Pelagibaculum spongiae: one gene and its partner. The protein of the gene in region 2 binds, or shares a complex with, the protein of the main gene of each other region. Links are inferred from orthologs where the notes say so. Each region holds a gene or a part of one and is shown on either strand. Other genes may lie near its edges. The genes, in order: trxA and DC094_RS16275.

Region 1 (4,348 bases), on a different replicon or contig from region 2:
CCGTGCTCCTCCAGACAACGGCGAATATGATGATAATGGCTAGAAACTGCTTTAGCAGCAGCCGTTGCATCACCCGCTAAAATGGCATCAACAATATGACGATGTTGTGAATCCATTTCGTTACGTGCATCTTCGTTGGTTAATGCTGCATTCAAGTTGCTAGCCGCAGTGCGCTTAAGCAATTGATACATCCAACGGAAGGTATTAAACAGTACTTTGTTACCACTCGCTTTCACTACTGCTAGGTGGAAACTAATATCCATTTCTGCAGGTGTTTGCTCATATTCATGCTTAAGGTGGTTAGCTGCATCTAAGCATTTGACCAGCTCAGCCTTGTCTTCATCACTGGCGCGTAACGCGGCAAGTGCTGCTGCCTGTTGTTCCAAAAGGTTTCTAAATTCTAACGTATCGTCAACAAGTTCGGGGCAGATTGCTAGCAAATCAGCCAATGGGCCGATGTAGGTATCACTCAGACTTGCAGTGACATAAGTGCCACCACCTTGACGGCTGAACAATAAGCCTTTGGCTATTAATTTCTGGATTGCTTCACGTAATGAAGGGCGAGAAATTCCAAAGCGCTCGGCTAAAACTCGTTCAGGAGGCAAGCGACTAGCAACAGGAATTTCACCTTCGAGAATCATAGCTTCGATCTTGGCCATGATCGTATCTGATATTCTTGGAGCTTGTTTACCTGCAGCCATCTTAACGCCTATACACCGCTAGGGTGCCTAACTAGAATAAACTGACTCAATTACAGCAAAAGCTACACAGTTCTGCACGATTAAGCCGATAAGAAAACACAATAAAGCGCTCTGCGCATATTTATCAAAACACAGATCAACAAGTAACCGGAAAACAGCCACTTATTTCTTTAACGGCAGGATTTTTGCCTTATGCGAAGATAATTGACATGCACTAACCAATCCTTGCCCTCCGTAAATTTGCTTCCACATCATATGACTGTATGTAATACAGGCGCTTAGTGGACTTGGTGCAATGCGACTAATTTGTTCCAACTTCCATTGAAATGCCCTTAGTCTCAGTTGCCTGTCAGAAGCGGCTTGATCAATCACTTCATTGACCATTTTCTGTTTTATCTGATCAAGCTTTTTCGGATTTTTCTGAGCTAATTCAACCCACTGGTCAAAACTCAATTGACTAAAAAAAGACTGACTCATCGCGCACCTCTTTCGAGTAATGTTATGCCGGTGCGATATCTGAATGATCATTCAGATCGGTAAGACCATTTTAGCCGCTAAAACATTTTTAGCGCATCGATTATTTTGACTGGTAATAAAAAAGGGCCCGCAGGCCCTTTTTTAAAGATTTTTCAGATCAAATGCGCTTCATCGAATCAAAGAATTGCGCATTGGTCTTGGTATCTTTCAAGCGATCCAGCAAGAATTCAATCGCTGACAACTCATCCATCGGGTGGAGAATTTTGCGCAGGATCCAAACCTTTTGCAATTCAGCTGCTGTAGACAGCTTTTCTTCACGACGGGTGCCGGAGCGGTTGATATTAATCGCCGGATAAAGACGTTTTTCAGCAACCTTACGATCCAGATGGATCTCCATGTTACCGGTGCCTTTAAATTCTTCGTAGATTACTTCGTCCATCTTAGAGCCAGTATCTACTAAGGCAGTTGCAATAATGGTCAAGCTTCCGCCTTCTTCCACATTACGTGCTGCACCAAAGAAACGCTTTGGACGATGCAATGCGTTAGCATCAACACCACCAGTCAACACCTTGCCTGATGACGGCACAACAGTGTTGTAAGCACGTGCCAGACGAGTAATCGAATCCAGCAGGATCACTACATCTTTTTTGTGCTCAACCAAACGTTTGGCTTTCTCGATGACCATTTCAGCAACCTGAACGTGACGGCTTGCTGGTTCATCAAAGGTAGAAGCAATCACTTCACCTCGAACCGAACGCTCCATTTCTGTTACTTCTTCTGGGCGCTCATCAATCAGCAATACCATTAAGTAACATTCAGGGTGATTAATCGAAATGCTCTGGGCGATATTCTGCATCAGCATTGTTTTACCAGCCTTCGGCGGTGAAACAATTAGGCCACGCTGGCCTTTACCAATCGGTGCAGAAAGATCGATGATTCGAGCGGTGATGTCTTCGGTACTGCCATTACCACGCTCCATTGACATTCGTTCATCAGCGAAAAGTGGCGTCAGACTCTCAAACAAAACTTTATGTTTAGCAGCTTCTGGTCGCTCAAAGTTAATCTGATCCACTTTCAGCAAAGCGAAATATCTTTCACCTTCCTTTGGCGGCCGGATTTTACCTGCAACGGTATCACCAGTTCTCAGACTAAATCGTCGGATTTGGCTGGGAGAAACATAAATGTCGTCTGGGCCTGCCAGATAAGAGCTGTCTGCTGATCGCAAGAAGCCGAAGCCATCTTGCAAAATTTCCAATACTCCATCGCCGTGAATGTCTTCACCACTTCGGGCGTGAGCCTTTAGGATGGCAAAAATCATATCTTGCTTGCGAGAACGGGAGATACTGTTTAGACCCAGCTCTTGGGCAATATCCATTAATTCTGAGACGGGTTTTTTCTTAAGCTCGGTTAGGTTCATAGCTCATGACTGATTAGTGCGGCTTTTCTTCCTGCGTTTGATAACTCAATGCAAAGCTTTGAGTAACAATTTGCAGAACTTCCCGAAAGTCCGGTTCAGATAAGTAGTTAGTCGAGGGGGTTATAATAGAATCTATTTGTCTGGAGTGTATGTGATCCCTTTCGGGCTGTCCAGCAAACCTTTGAACAGGGTGCTTGTTCCATGTCAAAAACCCCCGTTACTTGTCACACTTTTTTAATCGCTTGAATATAAACCAGGCAACGTAAAACGCTGCCATGGTGTATAGAAAACGATTTAAATATTGCTTTCAATAAAAGCCTGTAACTGTGACTTAGACAGCGCACCGACTTTCATTCCGGCCACTTCACCATCTTTAAACAGCAAAAGTGTTGGAATCCCACGAACGCCAAATTTAGCTGGCGTGCCGTTATTTTCATCCACGTTCATCTTGGCGATAGTAACTTTACCTGCCAGAGTTTCTGCTAATTCATCCAGGATAGGAGCAATCATTTTGCAAGGACCACACCACTCTGCCCAGAAATCTAACAGGACTGGCCCGGAAGCCTGCAGTACCTTCTCGTCGAAGTCGCCGTCAGTCACTGCAACAATATGATCACTCATTCTTAATTCTCCTGATGATGCATTAATGCTCACCTTATATATGCACGATAAAACAGATTTCAACTGGCAGAAACCTTAGCCAACTAATCCAGAATACTTCTTAGTCTCTACGTCTAGCAGTTACGTCATTTTGTCAGGCTAGTCGAGACTGCTATGCTAGGCGGCTAGGCATAAGCCCAAATAGATAATATAAATGAGCAACACCCACCTGACCGACATTCGTTTCGACCAGCTTCCTCTTGCGCAACCGGTGCTGGATGGCCTTGCCCGCAATGGTATTAGCCACTGCACTCCCATTCAAGCCGAAGCTTTAGAAAAGCTACTGGCAGGGCATGATGTTGCAGGGCAAGCACAAACAGGTACCGGTAAAACACTGGCTTTTTTGACCGCGGTATTCCATCGATTACTCACCAAACCTGCCAATCCAAATCGAAAAACTAATCAACCACGCGCTCTGATTATGGCGCCGACCCGCGAACTGGCAGTTCAAATTGAAAAAGATGCCAAGTTATTAGCTGAAAGCTGCGGTTTTTCGATTGGCTGTGTTTATGGTGGTACAGCCTACCGCCAACAAATGGAAATGGTCAGCCAAGGCGTTGATATTTTGATTGGTACTACTGGCCGTTTAATCGATTATCTCAAACAACGCTGTTTTGATTTGCGTGCAGTTGATGCACTGGTACTTGATGAAGCAGACCGCATGTTCGACCTGGGTTTTATCAAAGACGTTCGTTTTATGATCCGCCGTTGCCCAGCGCCTGAAAAGCGTTTATCCATGCTGTTCTCAGCCACCCTCTCTTATCGAGTGAATGAGCTAGCTTACGAGCACATGAATAACCCGCAGCAAGTCACCATTGAAAGCACCAAAAAAACTGCCAACCGAGTTGAAGAATCTTTATTTCACCCAGCCAACAGTGAAAAAATCCCTCTGTTACTGGGATTGGTGAATCAGTTAAAACCTGAGCGCGCGATGGTGTTTGTCAATACCAAACATGCAGCCGATAGAGTCTGTGGCTATTTATTAGGCAATGGATTAAAAGCCGGCTTGTTAAGTGGTGATGTACCGCAAAACAAGCGTCTTCGCTTATTGAATGAATTTCAAGCAGGTGAGTTGCAACTATTGGTAGCTACC
Region 2 (7,419 bases):
TTAAGCAATCATCAACATCATATAAATTATCTTTGTGCTGAAGTTCAGAGTTATTTAATAAGCTTTTTAAGGCTTTCTGCTTAGCATTGACCGGCGTGTCTGCGACAAATAAATCGAATTGGTGTAGCTCGGCCATGCTTTCTGGTTGATAGCCGCCAATGTTTACAAAGTATAAATGTGGGCCATCGGTGGCTGGCTGTTCGCTAAGGCTGATTTGATAGCCATCAGCAGAAGCGATGTGGCAGTAACTATCCAGATGCAAACCTTGCACAGTGCCAAACCAATTTTGTTTTAAGGTATCGAAAGTATCATCGATTGATTCACCGACAACGAATTGAATATCATGCAATTCGATATTTGCTTTGGGCGCTTTTCCACCGAGATATACCATAAACAGCTTTGGCATTTTCTATCCCTAAATATTGTTTTTTTATTAGAGGCTAGATAAACAAAACGGCAGAAAAAAATTTCTACCGTTTTAGGTATCGATTCATTGCACGCAAGGGTTTAGATCTTGTAAGTGCTTGTGGTCATCACTTTGCTGATTAAGCCCATGCCGAGACGAATCGGTAATGGTAAGTCTGCACCACCGGCTTGTTTGGCAACTTCTTCGTGATGGGCTTCGTCTTCTTTCATTTGTTCTAAAATCGCCCGGCTTTTTTGATCTTTGCTAGGCATTTGTGACAGATGACTATCGAGGTGTTTTAGTACCTGGTGCTCGGTTTCAGCAACAAAACCAAGGCTCCATTTATCACCCGCTTTACCGGCAAGCGCACCCATTCCAAAAGATAGTGCATAGAAAGCTGGGTTGAGAATGCTGGTATGGCTATCGAGTTCTTCAATTCGAGATTTACACCACTGCAAGTGATCATTCTCTTCAACGGCCGCTTGCTCCATTTGCGCTCTGACTTCAGGTAGCTTGGCGGTTAGCGCTTGGCCTTGGTACAAACCCTGGGCGCAAATTTCACCGGTATGATTAATTCGCATCAGTCCTGCAATGTGCTTTTGTTCCTGATCGGTTAAATCATCACAGGTTTCATCTTCCGCTGGATTGGGCCGTGCGGTGGTTGCTCCCTTGGTTTTCAGGGTAAGCAAGGCGCTATCCAACTGGCTGATCAAATGATCTAAAGGGCTTAAACGACGCATGGGATAACTCCTTGAAAACCGGTCAGGCAACTAATTTTTTGGCTGCAAAGCTGTGGACTAGCTGTGTTGCAGATATCTAGACCGAATAGGATAGGCGGATTCGGCCTCAGGTCAATATCATTGATGAGGTAGTTGATGATAAGTGGCGAGCATTGATTAGACTTCAGCCTACCAATATCTCTAGCTACTTTGTATTAAGAGGGTAATGATTCGCATGATTGAGCGTTTCTCTATCAAGGTTACAGGGCAAGCGCTACATGGGTTTACTCGGCAGCTTGAACACATAGTGATCGATAGTGATCTTGGAGAAGGCTTATGTACTTTGTTCATTCGTCATACTTCAGCCAGCCTTTTGATACAGGAAAATGCCGATCCGAGCGCTAAGTATGACCTTGAACAATGGCTGAATCGGTTAGTGCCAGAAAATGACCCGCTCTACACGCATACATTGGAAGGCTCAGATGGCATGCCTGCGCATATTAAAGCGGCATTAACGGCCAGCAGTTTATCGATTCCATTTCAGCGCGGACGATTATTACTAGGTACCTGGCAGGGTGTTTATTTATGGGAACATCGATATTATTCAGGTGCAAGAGAAGTGGTGATGCATTTAAGCAATTAAAACTAAAACACCATCCTTGGTGTTTTAGTTTTAATAATTAATAAATTTCTAGTTTTACATCACCGGTTTTAAGATAAAAGCTCTCGGCATCCCAAGCTCGGTTTCCTGCACTGTTATATAAGCGGCGAATCGCGCGGGCAACTTGTAATCGTAAATGGGTTTGGCCTGGCTGAATATATTTACTGATATCTAACCAGTAATCTTTAGTTGAATTACCACTCACGCGGATCTCACCGACAAATTCACCCGCTAATCCTAAGCCAGACGTATAATTTTGTGGGATTTCAGATAATACGGTGCTGCTAGCCAAAAAAGTGTTTACCAAACCGGTTGCAGCATTCCAATTAATATCATTTCCAGTCCAATCGCGATCACCTAAATCACGGATCTGTAACACAGGGTCTGCATGGTTACTAGTCGATACTCGTAATGGCAGCTTTACCAATATCTTGCGCGCATCGCTTAAATCGATTTCAGAAAGATCAAACTCTAAGACTGCAAGTTGACGATTGTTAGTTGAGCGCGTTTGAATTCGTAATTCACCGTTAGAAGAAGTAGCACTACCTTGATGAACTAACGCACTTCGATTAAGTGATAATTCACTTGGATTATTTTGCTGCCATTGCCAGATGGCAACTGAATTACTAGCAACGGTTAATCTAGAAACATTGCTGTTAATTTTTGAGGTGAAACCACTGTGGTTTGCACTAATTGTTCCTGACAGAATTTGTGGTAACAAGTTCGCTGCAGGCCAGATTTCATTTCTGTTTAGCGTTAAGTTATTGTTGGTCGGATTGGCTGCGATGATCGTCATGGCTCCATCTCGGCTATCACGACAAGCTAAAGCTTCGGCTGTTCCTGATAATTGCAAAGGATATATTCGACTGGCTTGGCCACAATAAGTATGTACCCAATGCAGCGCCCATGCTGAGCGAGTTAAACCACCAACAAATGATAGACCTTTATTATTGCCGGTATAACCATTCCGATGCAGCCAAATTAAACCATTAGAATTGTTGGTCCAATTAGGTAAGTCACTAATTACAGTATCTCTATGAAGCCCTTCATGACGACCTAACTGAAATGCATAATAACCACCATTTCCAAGGTTTTCACTGTTTGCTGCCAAAATAGAAGAAGCAAAGTTTGCCGCATCGCGGGGCTGATCATTGTCAGTTTCATGGTAGCGACTATAACCATGAGAAATAGAATTTAATTCTGATAAAACAATTGGCAATGGATCACTGTCGCTGTCATTCATTGCTGTTTTAAGATCACGGATATCTTGTTGTAAAATATCACCCCAACGGTAAATGTGATAATCAAATAGATCGAATAATTTGCCACCTTCAACTGCACCGTCACCGAAGGTTGAAGTGTTGTTTTCAAAAATATCTTTTCCCCAAGTAATACCATTTTTAGTGTTGGAGAAATAATTGTGTGCAGTGACTGGTGCAGCAATTTCTGCGATTAGGCTTTGGCCTGTTGCGGTATTGTGATCATTAACTGCGGCATGAATTGCATCACGAGCAATCTGCAGAGCTGCTTCCCAGTCAGAATAACTCCATCTAGAAAGTTGTGGCTCATTTTTAATTTCAATTCGGCTAATACCAAAGTTTTTTGCTAACCAAAAAGTAGAAGTGTAATACTGGTTCCATAATTGCCAGCGGGCATTCCATTGGGTGGCGCTATCATTTGAATTAATAGAGCGTTGCACACGATCAATCGTTGAATTAGCAATTAAAAAAACATTAACGCCATTGTTTTTCAAACTATTAATGACTTGTCTGGTTTGCTGGGTTGCAAAATAATCTTCTGCACGATTTTCTCTACTGCTTCCAAATTGCTGCCATGGATTTTGTCTGACTTGTTGCTTTCTGGTATTAAAATCATTTTGATTATTTGCTGAATAACTAGAACCTGGGAAATAATCAGGCTCAACTCGTATTCTGCTGGCGTTAGCACCAAGGAAATTTATAGCGTTTAAAACACCAGGATCATTAAGCTCATAAGTTCGTAATGCCGATAAAGCGATACCTTGGTGTAAAGGGGCTGCAATATTAGCAACGCTTGGAGCTGGAACAGGCGTAGGCTCTGGGTCAGGCGTAGGCTCTGGATCAGGCGTTGGCTCTGGATCAGGCGTTGGCTCTGGATCAGGCGTTGGCTCCGGTTCAGGTGTAACCTCGGGTTCAGGTGTAACCTCGGGCTCAGGTGTAACTACGGGCTCAGGTGTAACTACGGGCTCAGGTGTAACTACGGGCTCAGGTGTAACTACGGGCTCAGGTGTAACTACGGGCTCAGGTGTTACTTCCGGATCTGGCTCTGTGGCTGGAGTTTCACTTCCGTGTAATCGGGTTCCAGGATTGCTTTCTGAAGGAGCGCTGCAACCTAAAACCATCAAAATTGATAAACAAACGAGTGAGTAAGAAGCAGGCCTCATAATGGATCTCCATATCTGTGTTGCTTCCAGATTAGGAATCTTGCTAGTTTTCCGCCTTGCCTGTTATCTATTTAGTGAACTGTTTCTAGACAGACTTAGAACCAATTCCGATCTTCCAGTAATTGGTGGACCATTGGCGTTAACATTAGCTCCATTGCAAAACCCATTTTTCCGCCTGGAACTACGATCGTATTGGGCTTTGACATGAAAGCGCCATCGATCATTTGCAAGAAATAAGGGAAGTCGATGCCCTTGGGATCTCGGAAGCGAATCACTACGAAACTCTCATCGGCGGGAGGGATTTCGCTCCAGACAAATGGGTTGGAAGTATCCACTGTGGGCACCCGTTGGAAGTTCACGTGAGTACGAGAAAACTGAGGCGTTATATAGTGAACATAATCAGGCATACGGTGAATAATCGTATGGGCAATCGCTTCCGGAGAGTAGCCGCGAGTATTTACATCGCGATGGATTTTCTGAATCCATTCTAGATTGACGATCGGTGTCAGGCCGATTAGCAGGTCGACATATTGCGCTGCATCGATTGATTCGGTCACTACACCGCCATGTAATCCTTCATAAAACAACAAGTCAGTATGCTCAGGCATTTCCTGCCAAGAGGTAAATGTGCCTGGTTGTTGTTTGAGTGGAATGGCTTCTTCGAAGTTGTGCAAATAACGACGAATTTGTCCGGTACCTGTTTCGCCGTAGCTTTTGAATAGCGTTTCTAGCTTGTCCCAGCAGTTGGCTTTAGGACCAAAATGGCTGAGCGTTTTGCCTTCTTGCTCTGCCTTGGTCAGCTGCTGCTCCATTTCCACTCGGTTATAGCGATGAAAGCTATCGCCTTCAACAATTGCCGCATGAATACCCTCACGCACAAAGATTCGTTCAAAGGCTTCTCGAGTGGTGGTGGTACCTGCACCAGATGATCCAGTAACAGCAACTATGGGGTAACGTTGAGACATTAGAATTTATAGGTATCGATGGGTCATAGAAAAACATTATGCCATAACCAACGATTACTCCATGTTTTTCGTAAAACGAGTATTCAAAGCAGCAAGGAAGTTAGGGAAACGCTAGGCTTTGCAGTAGCTAATAAAAATGGTTTGCAAGGGAGCTGCAGGTAACCAAATGAAAAAAAATCTATTTTTTAACGGATTGCTAATTATCATAACTAGTTTTGTTTCTCAGGTTTTTGCTGACTCGCCAAGTATTGAATACCGTCAAGCAGAGTTTGGCTATTTTCAACAAACTCTCAAAGATGTTGAGTTGGGCGATGATTTATCGGGGACCAGCTTCAATTTGATGTTTTCTTTAGCCGAAGATACCTACGCATGGGTGGGACAGCGGACATTCTCAGTTGATTTCACTGAAAGCGGTATCGGGCAAACTAGAGCAAAAGAAGAGTATCGTTTTGGTGCTATGAGGGTGATCCATTTTAATGAGTTTGATCTATTTGCCGGTTTTGGTGTTTTTCGACAGTTGGATAAAACGAATGGCATTCGTTTTTCTAACCAAGGCAATGAGGTTTTAGTGGGCGCCAGAACACTCTTAACTTCATGGAATCTACAAGCAGAATTGTCATTTGGGCATCGAGAAGCGCTGAGTTCGGCTATTTATACTCGAGCAAGTGTTGCCTTGCCACTGGGTCAAAGGTTCTCTTTATTAGCAGCAATTGAAAGTGATGACTCAAACCCAGGCGCAATGCTGGGCTTAAGTTTGAATTATTAGTCTTTAGCTAGCCAGCAGCATCTGTTGGTGAATCTGCAAGCAATGTTGCTGACGCTGTTGTTGATTGAGTTTTGACCAATCGAGCGTTAGCAACTCTTTGATTCGTGCTTCTAGCTCAAAATAAGTTCGATCAAAAGCAGTAGCTATCTCTTCAGCCGTTCCCGTTGCATGTGCTGGATCTTCTAATCCCCAATGAACTGATAATTTATCGGAATTAGGAACGGGGCAGTTTTCTTCTGCAGCGTTGCCACATACGGTAATAATTAAATCAAAATCCTGCTGATACTCATTCCAGCTCTGGCTTGAGAAGTTTTCAATTTGAATGCTGTGGCGTTTTAATACATCAACCGCATTAGGATTGACCTGACCAAGTGGCTGGCTTCCTGCACTAAAGGCTTGCCAGTGAGTGCCTCCAAGATGATTTAAAAGTGCTTCACCGATAATGCTGCGACAGGAATTTCCTGTGCAAAGAAATAGAGCACGCGGCAAGAGATTATCCTCGGTTATTCTTTTGATTATTTAGCAGACACCAATATAACGCTAAGGTTCGCTATTTCTAAGGAAATGTGGTCTTTCAAATGTAAAAAAAAGCCCAAAAGCAAAATGCTTTCAGGCTTTTTTAATTGACAAAAAAACAGTTGCTTTAGCTTTCAGATGTTTCCCGGGCAATTGCCCGATAACCGATATCCTTACGGAAGAAAACATTTTGCCAGCTGATGCTGCTAGCTAATTGATAGGCTGATTGCTGCGCTTGCAACACCGAGTCACCCAGGGCAGTGGCACAAAGTACCCGTCCGCCACTGGTCACTACCTGATCATCAATTAAGGTAGTGCCGGCATGAAATGTTTTTTGGTCAGCGCCTTCCTGGCCGAGGCCAGAGATAACATGCCCTTTGCCATAGTCAGCAGGATAACCGCCGGCAGCGAGAACAATACCGACCGCTTTACGAGGATCCCACTTAGCGGTTGCCTGATCTAATTTGCCATCCAAAGCCAAGTTGCACAGCTCAACCATATCGGATTGCATACGCATCAGAATAGGCTGGGTTTCTGGATCACCAAAGCGGCAGTTGTACTCAATCACTCGAGGTTGACCATCTTCGATCATTAGTCCGGCATACAAAAAACCGGTATAAGGCATACCTTCTGCGGCCATTCCTTCGACGGTTGGAATGATCACCTGCTGCATGATGAGCTGATGGATTTCATCGGTAACCACTGGTGCTGGAGAATAAGCCCCCATGCCGCCAGTATTTGGTCCCATATCACCATCGCCAACGCGTTTATGATCTTGGCTAGTTGCCATAGGTAAAATATTTTTACCATCAACCATCACGATAAAGCTGGCTTCTTCACCCTGCAGGAAGTCTTCGATGACGACCCGACATCCCGCGTCACCAAAAGCATTACCAGACAGCATATCCACAACGGCGGCTTCTGCCTGTTGTAAGGTTTCAGCAACGATAACCCCTTTACCTGC

What was found.
Region 1: the proteins of DC094_RS16275 (region 2) and trxA are in contact, whole or in part, in an NMR structure (PDB 2IPA), measured with the Bacillus subtilis proteins. The link is inferred for Pelagibaculum spongiae from one-to-one orthologs.

Annotation. Positions count from the first base shown.
Region 1 is NZ_QDDL01000006.1:135,081-139,428, reverse strand. Bases 1,554-4,348 are described here. They hold trxA (thioredoxin TrxA), read right to left. Parts: upstream 3,217-4,348; coding sequence 2,890-3,216; downstream 1,554-2,889. Other genes in these bases: rhlB (ATP-dependent RNA helicase RhlB), read left to right, coding at 3,410-4,348; rho (transcription termination factor Rho), read right to left, coding at 1,554-2,595. In the rest of the region: DC094_RS14795 (FadR/GntR family transcriptional regulator), read right to left, coding at 1-701; DC094_RS14790 (DUF3135 domain-containing protein), read right to left, coding at 864-1,178; more of rho, read right to left, coding at 1,336-1,553. UniProt on the Bacillus subtilis protein: Participates in various redox reactions through the reversible oxidation of its active center dithiol to a disulfide and catalyzes dithiol-disulfide exchange reactions.
Region 2 is NZ_QDDL01000008.1:2,689-10,107, forward strand. The notes cover bases 4,686-7,419. They hold DC094_RS16275 (arsenate reductase ArsC), read right to left. Parts: upstream 6,429-7,419; coding sequence 5,943-6,428; downstream 4,686-5,942. Other genes in these bases: DC094_RS16265 (phosphoribulokinase), read right to left, coding at 4,686-5,173; DC094_RS16270 (hypothetical protein), read left to right, coding at 5,340-5,939; purD (phosphoribosylamine--glycine ligase), read right to left, coding at 6,583-7,419. Outside these bases: DC094_RS16245 (DUF1543 domain-containing protein), read right to left, coding at 1-406; coq7 (2-polyprenyl-3-methyl-6-methoxy-1,4-benzoquinone monooxygenase), read right to left, coding at 508-1,146; DC094_RS16255 (secondary thiamine-phosphate synthase enzyme YjbQ), read left to right, coding at 1,352-1,768; DC094_RS22305 (hypothetical protein), read right to left, coding at 1,806-4,208; more of DC094_RS16265, read right to left, coding at 4,304-4,685. UniProt on the Bacillus subtilis protein: Catalyzes the reduction of arsenate [As(V)] to arsenite [As(III)]. In vitro, can dephosphorylate para-nitrophenyl phosphate (pNPP).